Regions from separate parts of the Maribacter sp. R86514 genome, predicted to be linked through region 1. Evidence: riboswitches for the same ligand, from Rfam matches in the RefSeq annotation. Region 1 holds a riboswitch; the other holds the start of a gene.
The links. A riboswitch is a leader RNA that binds a small molecule or an ion and turns the genes downstream of it on or off. The one in region 1 is predicted to bind S-adenosylmethionine.
Positions count from the first base shown of each region.

Region 2: another riboswitch for S-adenosylmethionine. It lies ahead of SJY30_RS04515 (Na+/H+ antiporter NhaC family protein); the one in region 1 lies ahead of SJY30_RS18285 (O-acetylhomoserine aminocarboxypropyltransferase/cysteine synthase family protein).

Region 1 covers NZ_CP138999.1:4,213,668-4,218,098, forward strand. The annotation lists gene SJY30_RS18275 (CocE/NonD family hydrolase) at 1-237, shown strand, start outside; gene SJY30_RS18280 (rhomboid family intramembrane serine protease) at 416-1,843, shown strand; SAM riboswitch class I at 1,959-2,062, shown strand; gene SJY30_RS18285 (O-acetylhomoserine aminocarboxypropyltransferase/cysteine synthase family protein) at 2,203-3,477, shown strand; gene thrA (bifunctional aspartate kinase/homoserine dehydrogenase I) at 3,600-4,431, shown strand, end outside.
Region 2 covers NZ_CP138999.1:1,010,163-1,014,593, reverse strand. The annotation lists gene SJY30_RS04520 (outer membrane beta-barrel protein) at 233-1,093, opposite strand; partial or broken gene SJY30_RS04515 (Na+/H+ antiporter NhaC family protein) at 1,412-2,713, opposite strand; SAM-I-IV-variant riboswitch at 2,765-2,862, opposite strand; gene SJY30_RS04510 (AraC family transcriptional regulator) at 3,087-3,926, shown strand; partial or broken gene SJY30_RS04505 (SDR family NAD(P)-dependent oxidoreductase) at 4,010-4,431, shown strand, end outside.

The DNA.
Region 1 (4,431 bases):
GAGCCATTTGTGGCTAATGAAAAGACCGATGTCAACATAAAGTTACAAGACGTTTTCCACACCATTAAAAAAGGGCATAAGCTACAAGTACAAGTACAGAGTACGTGGTTCCCCTTAATCGATTTGAATCCGCAGACCTATGTAGATAATATCTTTAAAGCAGATGAGTCCGATTTCAAAACGCAAACACATACGGTTTTTACAGATTCTAGTATTGAGTTTTCGGTATTGGAGTAAGTTAGGGTTTATTATAAAATGACTAATAAAACCCTTTGATTAGTTTCTATCTATTTTAATATTGAATTCTTCAAAAATAAAACTACGAGAAATATATATTCCGTTTCTAATTGTGTCATTAGGAACGGTTATTTTGTATTGTTTGTTTCGGTGGATTTTTGATATTAAATTAGGTCTATTGACCTTAAGAGAAGATATTCTTGATTTGTGGATACCGATTATTTTACCATGGGTAACCGTTTTAATATGGTTAAGAAAAAGAATTAGATTATTACGAATAAGAGGAAAAGGTGGAGATGGTTATTTTGGCTATCAGTTTGCCATGGTTGCTGCAATAGCTGCACCTTTGGTAGTAAGTCAGGAATATGTTGATAAAATATCTTATGATTTAATTGAAGTAAATTCTATATCTGAAATACCTAAAGTTAAAGAAGGAAAGTATTTTAAAGTGAATTCGTTTGATGTTGAGGATAATGCAAGTCTTTCCCATGTTACTGTCGGGACCTCTGGTAGATATAATGGAAGTTTGAATTTCAACCTGTTTTATGCTACACCTCTAAGGGGTTCTGCTTCGGTTTGGCATTGTGTTGAATATAAAAGAACTATTAGTAATAATTTAAATAAGCAAAGAAAGAATTTAGAGTATTCAAGTTTCTTAAGTAGGTCTAATAAAGAATTTAATACATATAATTTCTATTCGGTTACTTATTTTGAAAAACTAGCTATTTCTAAAGAAAGAGATGGTTTTATAAATGCAGTGAAAAATGAATATCCTGTAATTAATATGAACGATCAAATATTCTTAGTTCCTAAGAATGTTGCCTTTAAAAATCAAAATAATGATTCACTTAAGAATACGATTATTGCTTTTTTAATAGGAACTTTAATTATTTTGATTTTAATTATTTTACCAAAAATAGACACTAATGAATTAAATAGATTTAAGCGAAATAAGCCATTGAGGGATGATGATTTTAAAGATTTTCTTGAATTTTTGAATCCGATAGGAACTTATAAAGGTGGAGCCATTCTTATGATTTTAAATATGATTATATTCTTAATAATGATATTTATAGGTCTTGATTTTGTTTCTCCTGCCGCTAAAGAGTTACTTGATATTGGAGGAAATCGGAGACAGGAAATTTTAAATGGTGAATATTGGCGCTTATTATCATCAAATTTTATTCATAGTGGTGTTTTTCATTTGTTTCAAAATTTACTCGGTTTAGCTATTAGTATAGTTTTTTTAGAAAAAATAATCGGCTACTTGAAATTCATCTTGACTTATGTTGTTTGTGGAATTTTTGCAGCTTTAGCAAGCTTTTATTGGCACGAGGATGTAGTAAGTGTTGGAGCTTCGGGTGCAATTTTTGGATTATATGGAGTAATGTTGGCTTTTGCTATTTTAAAGATTTATTCAAATTTCATTCTAAGATTTACATGGATTTTTTTAGGTCTTTGCATAGGATTGAGTTTGTTGTTTGGTACTATTGCATCAGTAGATAATGCAGCTCATGTAGGCGGTCTTGCAAGTGGGTTTATCATCGGGGTAATCTTTGTTTTAATGGGCAAAGAGGCTTTGAGGGAAAATGCGGTATATGATTAATTACGCTTTTAGAAAAATAACAACAAGACCTCAAATTATATTTTTTTCTTAAAATCTTAGGTTATTAAAAACTTCTGCCCAATATTTGTAGCTCAAAGTTCAAACACGTATTGAATAGTTATCAAGAAAGGTGGAGGGATTAGACCCTTTGAAACCTTAGCAACCCTTTGTTCCATACAAAGAAGGTGCTACATTCTACCCTTAGGGGATGGATAACAGTAATCGAATTTTCTTCGATATTACTTTCTTATAACTTTTTGATTTTACCTACCCGCATATAATGCTGGTCAAGGTTTGGCTTTTAATTTTTTGCATCCTGAGCGTAGCTGAAGGATTAATTTTTTAAAAACAACAAAATCATGAGTAATCACAAATTAGCAACAAACGCATTACACGCAGGTCACGACACAACTACCAACGGTGGTACAAGAGCAGTGCCTATTTATCAAACATCATCTTATGTGTTCAATGATACAGATCATGCTGCAAACTTATTTTCGTTAGCGGAATTAGGTTTCATTTATACAAGATTAAACAACCCCACCAATCAAATTCTACAAGACAGGTTAGCTGCGGTAGAAGGCGGAATTGGAGCGGTGGTTTTTGCATCGGGGACAGCGGCAATCTCTACAGGGTTGTTGACATTGTTAAAGGCAGGTGACCATATTGTGGCATCGAGCAGTTTATATGGTGGTACTTTTAATTTATTGAATGTAACCTTACCAAGATTCGGAATCACAACAACCTTCGTAGATGCATCTGATCCTGAGAATTTTGGAAAAGCGGTACAGGAAAATACAAGAGCATTTTTTGTAGAATCTTTAGGGAATCCTAAGTTAGATGTGTTGGATTTAAAAGGGATTTCAAAAGAATCAAAAGCGGCAGGTGTACCATTTATAGTAGATAATACGGTGGCTACTCCGTCATTATTGAATCCTATAGAACACGGGGCGAACCTCGTAATTCATTCATTGACAAAATATATTGGCGGACAAGGAACTTCCTTAGGCGGTGCCATTATTGATGCCGGTACTTTTGATTGGACCAACGGAAAATTCCCAGAATTTACTGAGCCATCTGCGGGATACCACGGTTTGGTCTATAGCGAAGCATTAGGTGCGGCAGCATTTACCTTTAAATTAATATTAGAAGGCTTACGTGATTTTGGTGGAGCATTGAGTCCGTTTAACGCATTCCAAATTATTCAAGGTTTAGAAACATTACCTGTGCGTATTAAGCAGCATAGTGCAAATGCATTAGAATTGGCTACATGGTTAGAAGGTAGGTCAGAAGTGGAATGGGTAAATTACCCAGGATTGAAGAGCAATAAGTACAACGACTTGGCAAAAGAATACTTGCCAAAAGGACAAAGCGGATTGGTTACTTTTGGCGTCAAAGGCGGATTTGAAGCTGCTAAAAAATTGACCGATGCGACCAAAATATTCTCATTGTTGGCAAATATTGGTGATACCAAATCATTGATCATTCACCCAGCAAGTACCACACACCAACAATTAACTGCAGAGCAGCAAGAAGGTGCTGGTGTAGGTCAAGATTTAATTCGTTTGTCTGTTGGTCTAGAAGATATTGAAGATTTAAAAGCCGATTTAGAACAGGCATTTGCAAGTCTTTAATTTGGGTGACTGAGCAGAGCCGAAGCAATCATACACTTCGGCTCCGCTCAGTGTCCGATTATTTATAAAATTTATATAAGGTGGCTGAGCGTAGTCGAAGCCATAAATTGATTTTGAAATAGATGCTACATCAATTACAGATTAAAAAATACAAGACCTTAAGTGGTGCCTCTCAAGATATTCAATTGTCTTATCAGGTATTTGGTAAAGAACTGCACACGGCACCTATTATTTTGGTGAACCATGCTTTGACCGGAAACTCTAATGTTACTGGTGAAGATGGCTGGTGGTCAGCACTTATTGGTGATGAAAAATGTATCGATACCCAAAAGTATACCATTCTGGCATTCAATATTCCGGGTAACGGTCATGATAAATTCGTGATTAAAAACTATAAGGATTTTGTTGCTGGCGATGTAGCGAGAATGTTTTTATTGGGTTTGCAGCAGTTAAAGGTAGAACGTCTTTTTGCTTTGATCGGTGGTTCTTTAGGTGGTGGTATTGCCTGGGAAATGGCAGCATTACAACCAGATTTAACCGAGCATTTAATACCTGTGGCATCCGACTGGAAATCGACCGACTGGTTAATTGCCAATTGTCAGATTCAAGAGCAGTTTTTGGTGAATTCTAAGCAACCTGTACATGATGCCCGTATGCATGCAATGTTATGTTATAGAACTCCGGCGTCCTTTAAAGAGCGTTTCAAAAGAAGCACGAACGAAGAGCTGCAGGTCTTTAATGTAGAAAGTTGGTTAATGCATCATGGCGATAAGTTGCAAGAGCGTTTTCAATTATCTGCATATAAATTGATGAATCAGTTATTGAAAACCATTGATGTCACTAGAGGTGGAGATGAGAATTTCATCAGACTTCAAAATAGCGATACCAATATTCATATCATAGGTGTCGATTCTGATATGTTCTTTACCGCTCAAGAAAATAAAGATACGTTTA
Region 2 (4,431 bases), 1.1 Mb from region 1:
TTACTATGCATGCATAATAGTTCAATATACGTTTAAAAATTGAACAACATCATATATGCTATATTTTTTTGATTCAATTACCTACAAACCATTATAAAATATCTTTACAATTACCTGTGGTTCATAGAGCTGAACAAAGTATTATTAGTGTGTACTATTTTACTAGCAGATATAATAAAACCCCTATTAAACTATTGTTCAATAGGGGTTCAATATTCTAGCTCTTGAAGTGTTATTCTTTATTAGCCTTTGCAAATTTATAGGTAATACCAATATTTAGCCCGAAAGAAGAATAAGGAACTTTTTGAGATAACTCTTTTGTAGTATCTGTATTCGTATTCGACAATTCATCTACATAAGTCGTTTTCTTGTTAATACCTTCTGGTAAATTATCAATGGAATAAAAACCACTAACGGCAACCGTATCATCTGGAAGTTTAATATCTGTATTAAATTCTGAAATTTCTGAGTCTTTACGCTTTAAACTAATACCGTAATACTCTACTTCTGCAAAAAGACTAAAGTTAGCATCTAAATTATGTCTATAACCAAGCGCACCTACAAATCCTAAAGGAAAGTGGCCATGAAAGTCTTCTTTGTAATTGGTCTCGGAATATGACCCGTTAGGTACACCTAAAGCTTCGGCCTCTGCTTCAGAAAATACAGATTTTTGATAGATAACCCCCTCGGTTTTTCCTCCTAATTTTATCAAGGCTCCAAAACGCCCGTAAATATTGTTGGTAAATTTGTATACCACAGATGCAGAAGCACCAAAAGCACGTGCTCTTGCCACTGCATTAACTTCTGTAGATGGTAAATCTACTATAGAAACATCTTGATCGGTACCATGTAAATACCCCACGCCTAAATCGAAACCAAAAGAATCATCAAAGAAATAAGTTCCTCTAAGTTGAAAATTTGTTCCCTCACCGTAACTTCCATAAGAGTTTTCCATTGTAGAAGTATTAATGCGTTCTCCTAATTTCATGGTCGCGCTACCAATTGCATATCCAGAACTTGCAGATACCTGCCATTGCCCATAAGAAATAGTACTTACCAAAACAGCTGCACAAACAGCGATCAAGTGTTTCATAATAAATGATTTATAAATTGAAAATGGATTAAAAACTAATTATATTAAAATAAAAGAAAATTACACTAGTGTCTGACTAGCAACGTTTTAAAGAGTTATAGAAAAACATGAGCATCTCTATTGTCAGTGTCTTTTAAATTAGTTTATCAAAATTACTTTTTTAGGCAACCTTCCCATATCTATGTCTGTAGTTTAACATTCAATTTAAAATTCACATTTAATTTCTATATGATTTTTATCAAAAAATCAAAAAACAGGAAGTTATATCGAACATAATCACATTTTATTGGGAATTTATAACTCTTTCAACAGTTAGCCTTAAGCATTATTCTTTGCCCTAAGACCAATAAATAACAGTGTGTAAATAAAAAGCAATACCAAATACCAAGTGTTGCTTACCAAATCTAAATAATCGATTTTTCCTTTAGAGAAGCTTAAAATCATTAAGACCTGTGCTCCATAAGGAAGCAAACCTTGAAAAATACATGCGAAAATATCTAAGATAGAAGCCGTCTTTTTATTATCTAAATGATACTCGTCATTAATGGTTTTTGCAATTGGTCCGGCAATTATAATTGAAACGGTATTATTGGCTATTGCCATATTAATTGTACTCACTAATGTGGCTATACCGAATTGTGCCGATTTCTTATTTTTTATCAGCTTTCTAATATTGACCAATATAAATTCAATTCCACCATTTCTTTCTACCAATGCCGCCAATCCTCCGGTCAATAAAGACAAAAGAAATATTTCTGTCATATTGGTAAATCCCGTGTAAGCGATTTTGCCGGATTCAATCAGAGTAAAATCTTGATAAACAAGACCTAGTACAACTGCAGCTATAGCGCCTAGTAAAAGCGTTACAAAAACATTGACTCCAACAATAGACAGAACAATCACCAATACATACGGTAAAATCTTTACAATATCATAGTTATAAACGGTGTTTTCAGATGTAACGGATTCTAATCCTAAGCCTTGAAAAATTAATATGGCGATGGTAAATATCGCTGCTGGCACAGCAATTTTAATATTCTGTTTAAACTTATCGCTCATTTTACAACCTAAAGATTGAGTTGCTGCAATAGTTGTATCTGAAATTACAGATAAGTTATCACCGAACATACTACCGCCCAATAACGCCCCGCATAAAATTGCCAGCTCTGCATTGCTTTCTTCGGCTAAACCTACTACTATTGGCGCCAACGCTACGATAGCGCCAACAGAAGTTCCTGTTGAGACAGATAAAAACCCGGAAATAATAAAAATGCCCACATATATGTATTATATAGCTATAAGATCTAAACCAAGGTTTACAATGGCATCTACACTACGTGTTTCATAGGTAATTGCTGCAAAAGCACCTGCCAATAAATAGTTAAGGCACATCGTTAATATCTTATCATCTCCACAACCTTTTAAAAGCGTATCGATTTTATCTGATATCGATTGCCTAAATAGTATGAACGCTACTACAATACCCACAATAACCGCAATAGGAGCGGGTAGGGCATAAAAATCATTTTGATAAATGCCTACACCTAAAAACGTAAATACAAATACGAACAAGGGTATTAAGGCAGAAAATTTTGGGATCTTGTTTTTGGTACTTTCCATTTCTCTTTCTTCATAATCAAAAAAGGAAATAGCTAAAAATTAGAAGGATTATGAACTAACATTTGTTCCAATTAATTGGCTTATCTATTTAGCACCTTGCTTGTTTTTGCAGGTTGCTATCTCCTTTTTTGAGATTCTTGATAACAATTTTAAGGCGGCAAAAATAAAACATAATACCGCTTGGCAAATCTTAAAAAAGGTTAATTTATCAATACCTATTTTTTAGAATATGCCGACGAAGCTTTTAATGAAATCGATTATTAATACATGCCACTTACCATAATTTATTTGAAAGTTTCTATTTATAAATACGTCTTAAAAGGTGCACGAATATAATTTTATTATTGATTTGGAGAATATTAAAAAATACCACTTGCACAAAGATGATTATTCGAAATTACATTTCGATTTTCTTGATGCAGAAGCTTATTTTCAAAAACATAGTACACCAAGTTCAAAACCACATAATCACAGCTTTTATCAAATTATCTGGTTTAAAGAAAAAGGCAGACACTATATTGATTATCAAGTAGTAGAACATAAAGAGAATACCTTGTTCTTTATTAATAAAAATCAAGTACACTATTTCTGTCCAGATTCACCAAACAAGGGACAGCTATACCATTTTAATGATTATTTCATAGAACGTTTCAATACTGATTTAATGAAACGGTTTTCTTATTCCATATTTAATGAAATTGGAAATCCGTTTGTCACCTTGTCCGCTGTAGATGTCAAAAAGCTTACTATGCTTTCCTCTGCTATAGACATAGAATTAAAGACCAAAAATTATTTTCACAAAGAACAGGTATTCTCTTTTTTTCAAACTTTATTATTTCAAATTGAACGATTAAAGAAAAAACAAAATGCTTTTGGTGTAGATACAGATAAGGAACACTATACAGCATATCAATTTAAACAACTCATTTATGAAAATATGGAATCTTTTTTAAGCCTAGATGAGTATTGTACCAAACTCAATATCAATGTTAAAAATTTAACCTCATTAAGTAAAAAATATCTGTTAGATACACCAGCGAACATTATTCGTCAACTAAAAATCTTAGAAGCCAAGAGAATGCTGGCAAACCATAAGATTACGGCTAAAGAGGTTGCATATGCCATAGGCTTTGATCAACCAACCTATTTTACAAAGTATTTTAAAAAAGAAAACGGACTTACACCCAAGCAGTTTCAGGCATCATTACCCTAATTTACCATAGGTTTGCGCTTAATTACCATTTTTACCCATGACATCTCATGAACTTTGTATCAAATAAAAAAAATACAAAAATCATGAAAAAGCAAGCATTGATAATTGGAGGAACTACTGGAATGGGAAAAGCCACCACTAAACTATTAATAAATGACGATGTAGAATTGATCGTTGTTGGTAGACCTGGTAAAAATTTGGAAAGTATTGAAAAAGAACTTTCTTCTATTGGTTCAATAAAAACGGTAGCTCTTGATCTTAGTGACCTTACAGCTGTTCAAGAATTTACTAATTCTATTAAGGAAATCGCTCCTGATTTAAAATATCTTTTAAATGCTGCCGGTTATTTTAGTCCTAAACCGTTTTTAGAGCATACCGAGCAAGATTACAACATCTATCATGACTTCAACAAAGCATTCTTTTTTATTACCCAGGCCGCTGCCAATGTAATGAAAGATAATGGAGGTGGTTCTATTGTAAATATAGGATCTATGTGGGCCAAACA